Regions from separate parts of the Comamonas guangdongensis genome, predicted to be linked through region 2. Evidence: predicted binding sites of a transcription regulator. Region 2 holds the regulator's gene; the other holds the start of a gene.
The links. The regulator sigma-54, encoded in region 2, starts transcription at its own class of promoters, with help from an activator protein. The targets are predictions, from matches to a motif close to TGGCANGNAANCTGCTTT.

Region 1: a site for sigma-54 is predicted at 3,733-3,750, ahead of AB6724_RS11695 ([protein-PII] uridylyltransferase). Genes of this name have one in related genera too.

The regions. Positions count from the first base shown of each region.
Region 1 covers NZ_JBFYGN010000011.1:88,360-93,306, reverse strand. Annotated here, with positions in the region: gene asd (archaetidylserine decarboxylase) at 1-565, shown strand, start outside; gene AB6724_RS11700 (hypothetical protein) at 631-891, opposite strand; gene AB6724_RS11695 ([protein-PII] uridylyltransferase) at 967-3,609, opposite strand; gene map (type I methionyl aminopeptidase) at 3,795-4,607, opposite strand; gene purL (phosphoribosylformylglycinamidine synthase) at 4,786-4,947, shown strand, end outside.
Region 2 covers NZ_JBFYGN010000016.1:97,497-102,443, reverse strand. Annotated here, with positions in the region: gene lptA (lipopolysaccharide transport periplasmic protein LptA) at 1-226, shown strand, start outside; gene lptB (LPS export ABC transporter ATP-binding protein) at 223-1,005, shown strand; gene AB6724_RS14540 (RNA polymerase factor sigma-54) at 1,068-2,663, shown strand; gene AB6724_RS14535 (aspartyl/asparaginyl beta-hydroxylase domain-containing protein) at 2,826-3,746, opposite strand; gene AB6724_RS14530 (tRNA-binding protein) at 3,906-4,244, opposite strand; gene AB6724_RS14525 (THUMP domain-containing class I SAM-dependent RNA methyltransferase) at 4,404-4,947, shown strand, end outside.

The DNA.
Region 1 (4,947 bases), on a different contig from region 2:
GGGCGAGCAGATTTTTCAGGCCAAGGGGCATCAATACAGTGCTACGGCGCTGGTCGGCGGCGATGCTGCTCTGGCGCGCCGGTTCGATAACGGCAGCTTTGCGACGATTTACCTGAGCCCGCGCGACTACCACCGCATCCATATGCCCTGCGCCGGCAAGCTGCGCCGCATGATTTATGTGCCGGGCGATCTGTTTTCGGTGAATCCCGTCACGGCACGCGGCGTGCCCGGGCTGTTTGCGCGCAACGAGCGCGTGGTCTGCGTGTTCGACTCCGAGCATGGCCCGTTCGTGCTGGTGCTGGTGGGCGCCACCATCGTAGGCAGCATGGCGACGGTCTGGCATGGCGTGGTGAATCCGCCGCGGCCCGGTCGCATCCAGACCTGGGACTATGCGGGCGCCGATGCCGTGGAGCTGGCTCAGGGCGAGGAAATGGGGCGTTTCCAGCTGGGCTCCACCGTGGTCATGCTGTTTCCGCAGAGCGCGGGCGTGCAGTTCAACGCGGCCTGGCAACCCGCAGCGCCGGTGCAACTGGGCCAGCTGATGGCCGATGCGCAGCAGCTCTGAGCGTCGACTGAAATAGCAAAGCCGCTGCTGCCTGCGCACCAGCGGCTTTTTGTTGTTCGATCGGTTCAGAGGAACCAGGTCAGCGGCTCTGGGCGTCTTTCCGTGGTGAATACGCTGGGAGCCAGGCGCAAGCGATCCGGCTTGACGGGGTCGTCATGGCCTTGAAGATAGACCATGAGCTCGCGCCGGCGCAGGATGACATGGCTGACGACTTCGCGCCGGCCATTCTGGGTGACCTCGGCGCCGGGGCGAAACAGTGGCATATGAAACAGGCCACTGCGTGTGGCGGGCGGCGATGCCGCGACTTCATTGGAGGCGAGCTGCATGGGCTTTCCGTGGTAGTGGTGAGTGTTTATCGACAGCTCACGCACAAACTAAAGCCGAAATTGCACCGCATCTGTTCAGGCGGTCTGCGCTAGCGACTTCAGCAGCTCGGTCTCGATGCGCAGCTGGCTGGCGCTGTCCTGCAGTTCGGCACCTTCGATCAGGAACGTGTCCTCCACGCGCTCGCCCAGGGTGCTGATCTTGGCCAGTTGCACGCTGATGTGGTGCTGGGTCAGGATGCGGGCAATGATGTAGAGCAGACCGGCGCGGTCCGATGCCGAGATGGACAGCAGCCAGTGCTGGGCTTTTTCGTCGGGCCGCAGCAGCACGCGCGGCGCAAACGGAAAGCTCTTGACACGCCGCGACAGGCGCCTGCGCGAGGGTTCGGGCAGGGGGCCGCCGCGCACCAGGGTGGTCGTCAGATCGCTTTCCACCATGTGCATGAGTTCGCGGTACTGCTCCTGCATGGCCGGAGCCACGACCTGGAAGGTGTCCAGCGCATAGCCGTTGTTGGCCGTGTGCACCCTGGCGTCGAGGATGGAAAAGCCCGAGCGGTCGAAATAGCTGCAGATGCGCGCAAACAGATCGGCCTGGTCGGGTGCATAGACCAATACCTGCAGGCCTTCGCCGGCCAGGGAACGGCGCGCGCGCACCACGGGCTTGCCGGAGCCGACATGGCGCGAGAGGTGGCGCGTGTGCCAGGCGATGTCGGCGGCCTCATGGCGCATGAAGTAGCTCACATCCAGCGAGTCCCATAGTTTTTTGTGGGACTCGAAAGGCTGGGCCGAGAGCGCCAGCTGCACCAGGGCTTCGCGCTTGCGGGCTTCGATTTCGGCCGCCGCATCCGGGGCGCGGCCGCCGAGCACGCGCAGCGTCAGGCGGTAGGTGTCCTCCAGCAGCTTGCCCTTCCAGGCACTCCAGACCTTGGGGCTGGTGCCGCGGATGTCGGCCACCGTCAGCAGATACAGGGCCGTGAGCTTGCGCTCGTTGCCCACGCGCTCGGCGAAGGCGCGGATCACATCGGGGTCGGACAGGTCCTGTTTCTGCGCGACCTGGCTCATGGTCAGATGCTCGCGCACCAGAAACTCCACCAGCTCGGCATCGGTCTTGTCGACCTGGTGGGCGCGGCAAAAGCGCTTGACCTCGACGGCGCCGATGATGGAGTGGTCGCCGCCGCGGCCCTTGCCTATATCGTGGAACAGAGCCGCCAGATACAGCAGCCAGGGCTTGTCCCAGCCCGCGGCGAGCTGGGAGCAGAACGGATACTCGTGCGCATGTTCGGCCATGAAGAAGCGCCTTACATTGCGCAGCACCATCAGTATGTGCTGGTCCACGGTGTAGACGTGGAACAGGTCGTGCTGCATCTGCCCCACGATGCGGCGGAAGGGCCAGAGATAGCGGCCCAGCACCGAGGTCTGATTCATCAGCCGTATCGCATGGGTGATGCCGCGCGGCTGCTGCAGTATCTGCATGAAGGTGGCGCGGTTGACCGGGTCGCGGCGGAAGGCGCTGTCCATCACATCGCGGCTGGCGTACAGCGCGCGCAGCGTGCGGGTCGATAGTCCGGTCAGCCCCTCGTGCTGCTCGTACATGAGGAAGGTCTCGAGAATCGCATGCGGGTCGCGCTCGTAAAGATCGTCGCTGGCGACCTCGATGGTGCCGGCCTTCTCGAAGAAATGCTGGTTCAGGCGGATCAGCTTGTGCGAGCGCGGGTTGAGCCGCTCTTCGATGCTCATGCGCACGATCTGGCATAGCTGGGTCACGGCCTTGGCGGCCCAGTAGTAGTGGCGCATCAGCGTCTCGCCGGCACGCATGGCCAGCTTGCGCCCCTCGGGCGTGGTCGAGCGGTAGCCGAACATCTCGGCCACGGCGGTCTGCAGATCGAACACCAGCCGGTCCTCATGGCGGCCCGCCGCCGCATGCAGGCGCGCGCGGATCAGGCTCAGCAGGGACTCATTGGATTCGAGCTGCTGCTCCTCAAACGCTGTGATCAGGCCTTTCTCGGCCAGTTCGCGCCAGCTGCTGCCAAAGCCCGCGGCCTTGGCCAGCCAGAGCATGGTGTGCAGATCGCGCAGCCCGCCGGGCGACTCCTTGCAGTTGGGCTCCAGCGAGTAGGGCGTGAAATCATGCTTGGCATGGCGCTGGCGCATCTCCAGCAGCTTGCCTTCCACAAAGGCCTGGGGGTCCAGCTCGCGGCGGAACTGGGTTTCGAACTCGGTAAACAGCGGTTTGCTGCCCGTGATCAGGCGTGACTCCAGCATGGAGGTCTGCACGGTCAGGTCCTGGGCCGCTTCCTGCAGGCATTCGGCCAGGCTGCGCACGCTGGAGCCTATCTCCAGGCCCGCATCCCAGCAGCTGCTGATGAAGCGCTCGACGCTGGTCGCAAATTCTGGGTCGGGGCCGGCACTGTTTTGGGGCAGCAGCACCAGCACGTCGATATCGGAGCAGGGAAACAGCTGGGCGCGCCCATAGCCGCCCACGGCCAGCAGCGCGGCCCCGGCTGGCATGGAGGCACGCTGCCAGAGCGCGCGCAGCAGGCCGTCGGCCAGTTCACTGAAATGGTGCAGCACGCCGCGCACGCTGCGCCGGCCCAGGGTGGGGTTGTGCAGCAGTGCAATCTGTCGTGCCTTGGCCAAGCGGTACTCCTCGCGCAGCGCTTGCAGCGAGTCAAGGTCGGGGGCGTCGGGCGCGGAGGCGGAGCTGGGGGCAGGGAAGGTCATGCGCGGCAGAAAAAAGCGTTTCGACAGAGCAAGTGCTTGGCTCTCACCTTAACCCAAGCGGCTTGGGCCTGAGGGCGGTGCTGGCAAAAAGATGAGCGGCTAGCGCTTGCAGCACAATGGGTGCAAGCAAAAAATATGCCGCCTCCGGTCTGACCGGGGCGGCATGGGGCCGGGCCGCTCCCGCCTCAGGTGCGGATGGCGGTGATGAAGTCCGGCGGCGTGGGCGAGCCGTCCGACCAGGTCAGCACGTCGTAGCCCGTCTTGGTGACGGCGATCATCAGTTCCCACTGGGCCGAGAGGCTGCGGTCCTTGGTGATCACGGTCCAGCCGTCGGGCATGGCCTTGATGTCGCGCTTGCCCAGATTGAGCATGGGCTCGATGGTGAAGACCATGCCTTCCTCGAGCACCACGCCGCTGCCCGGCTGGCCGTAGTGCAGCACCTGGGGCTCGTCGTGGAACACCTTGCCGATGCCGTGGCCGCAGTACTCGCGCACCACGGAGAGATTGTTGCCCTCGGCAAAGCTCTGGATGGCGTGGCCGATATCGCCGAGCGTGGCGCCGGGCTTGACCTGCTGTATGCCCTTCCACATGGCTTCAAACGTGAGCTTGCTCAGGCGCTTGGCGGCGATCGTGCTCTCGCCGATGAGGAACATGCGGCTGTTGTCGCCGAACCAGCCATCATCGGTGATGATGGTCACGTCGACGTTGACGATATCGCCCTTCTTCAAAGGCTTGTCGTTGGGGATGCCGTGGCACACCACCTGATTGACCGAGGTGCAGACATAGGCCGGGTAGGGCGTCATGCCCGGCGGCTGGTAACCCAGGCAGGCGGTCTTGGTACCTTGCTGGGCCATGCGCTCGGCGCACAAATCATCGATTTGCTGGGTGGTGATGCCGGGCTTGATATGGGGGGTGATGTAGTCCAGCACATCCGAAGCAAAGCGACCTGCAATGCGCATGCGCTCAATGTCTTCGGGGGTCTTCAGGGTGATGCTCATGCCGGAATTATCCCATCGCTGCCGTGAGCCTGCAGGGGCAAGGGGCGGGAATGCCGAGGGTTAGTGCTAGGCACGGTAAAATCCCAGGTTCACCGATTCAGCGCCCTGGCCGGGTCCTCGCACAAGCAGGGCCGGGCCGTGGCGCTTTTCACCAGCCTTCACATAAACAGGCCGCCACGTGACATTGCATCTGACACAGTTTGAGGGTGGAAACGCCCTGAGCTCGTTCCGCGCCCAACAGCTTCTGACCGACCTGGTCGCCATCCACCCCAAGATCACCGGCATTGCCGCGCGGTTCGTCCACTTGGTGGCCACCGAAGGGGCTCCTGTGCCCGCATTG
Region 2 (4,947 bases):
GGGCTCCATCATCGTCTACAACAACATCACCGACATCTACACCGTGGACGGCCAGAAGACCAGCGGCGGCCTGCCCAGCTCGTCCGTGGGCCAGGGCGGTCGCGTGCGCGCCATCATGGCGCCCAAGGACGGCACGCCCGGAGCCCAGCCCAAGCCGGCGACTCCGGCCACGCCGCTGCGCCAGAGCATGACCCTGGGCGGTGACAAAGGCGACGAGAAGAAATGAGCGCCTCCGGTTTTCCCAACAGCCGCAGCGGCGAATCCGACAGCCGTCTCGAAGCCAAGCATCTGGCCAAGTCCTATGGCAGCCGCAAGGTGGTCAAGGACGTATCGCTGTCCGTGCAAAAAGGCGAGGTCGTGGGCCTGCTCGGCCCCAACGGCGCCGGCAAGACCACCTCGTTCTACATGATCGTGGGCCTGGTGCGCAGCGACGGCGGCGATATCTTCATCGACGGCCATTCGGTGGGCAATATGCCTATCCACCAGCGCTCGCGCCTGGGCCTGTCCTATCTGCCGCAGGAGGCCTCGATCTTCCGCAAGCTCAGCGTGGAAGACAATGTGCGCGCCGTGCTGGAGCTGCAAAAAGACGAGCAGGACAAGGCCTTGAGCCGCGACGAGGTTGAGCAGCGTCTAACCAGCCTGCTGCAGGAGCTGCGCGTCGACCATCTGCGCCAGTCGCCCGCGCTGGCGCTGTCCGGCGGCGAGCGCCGTCGCGTGGAAATCGCGCGTGCCCTGGCCACGCAGCCGCGCTTCATTCTGCTGGACGAGCCTTTTGCCGGCATCGACCCGATTGCCGTGATCGAGATCCAGCGCATCATCGGCTTTCTCAAGGAGCGCGGCATAGGCGTGCTCATCACCGACCATAACGTGCGCGAGACGCTGGGCATCTGCGACCACGCGTTCATCATCAGCGACGGCCATGTGCTGGCCGAAGGCACGCCCGAGGAGATCGTGGAGAACGCCGATGTGCGCCGCGTTTATCTGGGCGAGCACTTCCGCATGTAAGAGCCCCGTATGCCTGCACGCCATTCCGCTTTCATCGTTGTGCCAATGCGGGAGGTTTGCTCTTGAAGCCAGGCCTGTCGCTACGCGTTTCGCAGCATCTGTCGCTCACGCCCCAGCTGCAGCAATCCATTCAGCTGCTGCAGCTGTCCACGCTGGAGTTGGCGCAGGAAGTCGAGCAGATGCTGATCGACAACCCGTTTCTCGAGCAGGCCGGCGACGAGGGCGATGCGGGCGGCGACGCTCCTGCCGAGATAGCGGCTGGCGCTGCCGAAGCCAGTGCTCCCGAGGTGTTTTCGTCGGAAAAGGAAGTGGCAACTGCGCAGACAGCTTCCGAATCCGTAGCGGAAACCGCGGCGCCCGAGACTCCCGAAACCCTGAATTGGGAGGCCGAGGGCCTCGACGGCCAGGACGGCGAATGGGGGGGCGAGGCCAGCAGCGAATGGGAGGCGGCCGGCAGCTCCACGCGCAACCGCGAGGGCGACGATGAAACCGACGCCATAGACCTGGCCCGCGGCCACGAGAGCCTGACCGAATTTCTGCACCGCCAGGCGCTGAGCCTGCATCTGGGGGCCGAGGACTGTGCGGCCCTGCGCTTTCTCATCGAGTCGCTGAGCGACGACGGCTATCTCGAAGACTCGCTGGCCGAACTGGCCCGGAGCCTGGCTGGCGAGGACCTGGAGGAGCGCGAGGAGCTGGAGCAGCGCTTTGCGATTGCGCTCAGGCTGCTGCAAAGCCTGGAGCCCGTGGGCGTGGGCGCGCGTGACCTGGCCGAATGCCTGCAGCTGCAGCTGCGCGAGCTGATCCGCAGCGCCGAGGACGAGGGCACGACCGAGGCGCGCATGAACCAGCTGCTGCTGGCCCGTTCCATCTGCGCCCAGCCCATGGACCTGCTGGCGCGGCGCGATCTGCGCAAGCTCGCCAGCCTGTGCGGCGCACGCGAGGAACAGCTGCGCGAAGCCATGGCCTTGATTGCACGCCTGGAGCCGCGCCCGGGCCGGCGCTTTGCCGACGTGGAGCGCCAGATCGTCGTGCCCGATGTCATCGTGCGCCCGGTGCGCGCCGGCTCGGGTCGCATGGATTTCGCCGTGCAGCTCAACCCCGACGTCATGCCCAAGCTCAAGGTGCACGATGTCTATGCGGGCGTGCTGCGCCGCCACAAGAGCAGCGAAGGCCATGCGGTGCTGCAGCAGCAGCTGCAGGAGGCGCGCTGGTTCATCAAGAACATCCAGCAACGCTTCGACACCATATTGCGCGTCTCCGAAGCCATCGTGGAGCGGCAGAAGAACTTCTTCGTGCATGGCGAGTTGGCCATGCGCCCGCTGGTGCTGCGCGATATCGCCGACACTCTGGGCCTGCACGAATCCACCATCAGCCGCGTGACCACGGCCAAGTACATGGCCACGCCCCAGGGCACCTTCGAGCTCAAGTACTTCTTCGGCTCGGGCCTGGGTACGGAAACCGGCGGCAGCGCCTCGAGCACGGCCGTGCGCGCACTGATCAAGCAGTTTGTCGATGCCGAAGATCCGAAAAAGCCGCTATCGGATGCCAAGCTGGCCGATATGCTCAAGGAGCAGGGCATAGAGTGCGCGCGCCGCACCGTGGCCAAATACCGCGAGCAGCTCAAGATTCCGACCACCACGCTGCGCAAGGCGCTGTAGCGAATTCAAAAAACAAAAAGCCGTTGAATACATCAGCGGCTTTTTGGTTGGGGCATACGGCCTGATGAAGCAAGCCCCAAGTGAGAGACAGCGAGCAAGAGCCGCCTCGCGGCGAGGCTGTCGTCCCCCTTGGGGGAAGGCGCAAAGCGCCTCAGGGGGTTATCAAGAAACCATCCACCAGATAAACCAGACCAGCACGCCGATCATCAGTCCGAACTTGAGAATCTTGTAGAAGGTCGGATTCCAGTCGCGGAAGGCGCGGCGGTATTTGCCCGCGTAGAACGAGATCTTGAACAGCTTGCTGATCATGCCGCGCGGGTCGCCCTCGTTGTTGGGCGAGCTGGCCGCGGCCACCACGTTCTTGCCCAGCCAGTGGTTGAGCCACTGGGCAAAGCCGTTGGTCATGGGACGCTCCACGTCGCAGAACAGCACGATGCGGTTGCCTTCGCTGCGGTTCTCGGCCCAGTGCATATAGGTCTCGTCGAAGATCACGCCCTCGCCCTCGCGCCAGCTATAGGGCTGGCCGTCCACCTCGATCATGCAGCGGTCGTCGTTGGGGGCTAGCACGGCCAGGTGGTAGCGCAGCGAGCCCGCGTAGGGGTCGCGGTGCAGATTGAGCTTGGCGCCCGGCGGCAGCTCGGCGAACATGGCCGCCTTCACGTTGGGAATGGACTGGACCAGGGCCGTGGTCTTGGGGCACAGCTCCATGGCCGAGGGGTGGGCGTCGCCATACCATTTGAGGTAGAAGCGCTTCCAGCCGGTCTTGAAGAAGGAGTTGAAGCCCGCATCGTCGTTGTTGGCCGCGGCCTTGATCTGCATGTTCTTCTGCAGATTGACGGCTTCCTCGCGGATCTCGCGCCAGTTGGCCTGCAGCGGCGCCAGCTCGGGGAAGGTGCTGGTGGGCAGGTAGGGCGTGCGCGGCACCTTGCTGAACATCAGCATGAAGACGTTGAACGGCGCGGTGAACGTCGAGTGGTCGAACAGCTGGCGCAGCACCTTGTGCCGCACCTTGCCGCGCAGGTGCATGTACAGCCCGCAGCCAAAGAAAAGCAGCACCAGTGCCAGGACGATGATTTTTGCCATAACTTCCAATTTTACCGGGGGGCTCGGAACGGGGCCATGGGGCAGATCAAACCGGCGTCGCTTGAGGGAGTATCGAGACGTCGACGATCTCCCCGCGCGGGTTGCTCGCGATGTGTATGGAGTGCGCTAGATGGCCCAGGCCACGGCACTGCCGCGCGCCTACAGCAGCCTAGTGCCCAGCGGCACATGTTGATCTGGCACGCATAGCGCCACATGGCCGTCGGCATTGTGAAAGCCGGTGACCAGGCATTCGCTCATCAAAGGACCGATCTGCTTTTTGGGAAAGTTCACCACGGCCACGACCAGGCGGCCGACCAGCTCCTCGGGCCGGTAGAGCTGGGTGATCTGGGCGCTGGACTTGCGCAGACCCAGTTCAGGGCCGAAGTCCACCTGCAGCTTGTAAGCGGGCTTGCGCGCTTCCTCGAACACCTCTGCCTGCACCACGCGGCCCACGCGCAGCTCCACCTTCATGAAGTCGTTCCAGCTGATTTCTTCCATGTCTTGTTGCTCCTTGGGCCCGCATCATGCCCGTGCCGCGGCGCCCATCTGTAGAGCAACGCTTGTCGTGCGCGGGCACTGGAAAAGGCCTAGCGCGTATGCTTACGCCCTGTCATGCGCGCCAAGCGCCTGCGCCGCCGCTGGCGCGCCCCTAGTTTTATGAACCAACTGCATTTGTTTCTGCCCTGCGCCGCCGGCGTCGAGGGCCTTCTGGCCGACGAGGTCCACGCCATCACCGGCGCCAGCGGGCAGGATCTGCTCGTGGGCCGGGGCGGCGTCATGCTGCGCGGCATGTGGCGCGATGCCATGCTGCTCAATCTGCACAGCCGTCTGGCCCAGCGCGTGCTGGTCGAGCTCTCGCACACCATGTACCGCAGCGAGAACGATCTGTACCGTGCAGCCAGCGAGGTGGCCTGGGAGATCTGGTTCACGCCCAAGGAAACCTTCAAGATCGAGGTGACGGCCCAGCACAGCCCGCTGACCAGCCTGAATTTTGCCGCGCTCAAGGTCAAGGACGCGATTGCCGACCGCTTCCGCGCCAAGCGCAACGGCGTGCGCCCCAGCGTGGAAACCCACCACCCCGATGTGCGCGTGCACCTGCACCTGACCACCGACGGCGCGACCCTCTATATCGACACTTCGGGCGAGGCGCTGTTCAAGCGCGGCTGGCGCGAGGACAAGGGCGATGCGCCGCTCAAGGAAA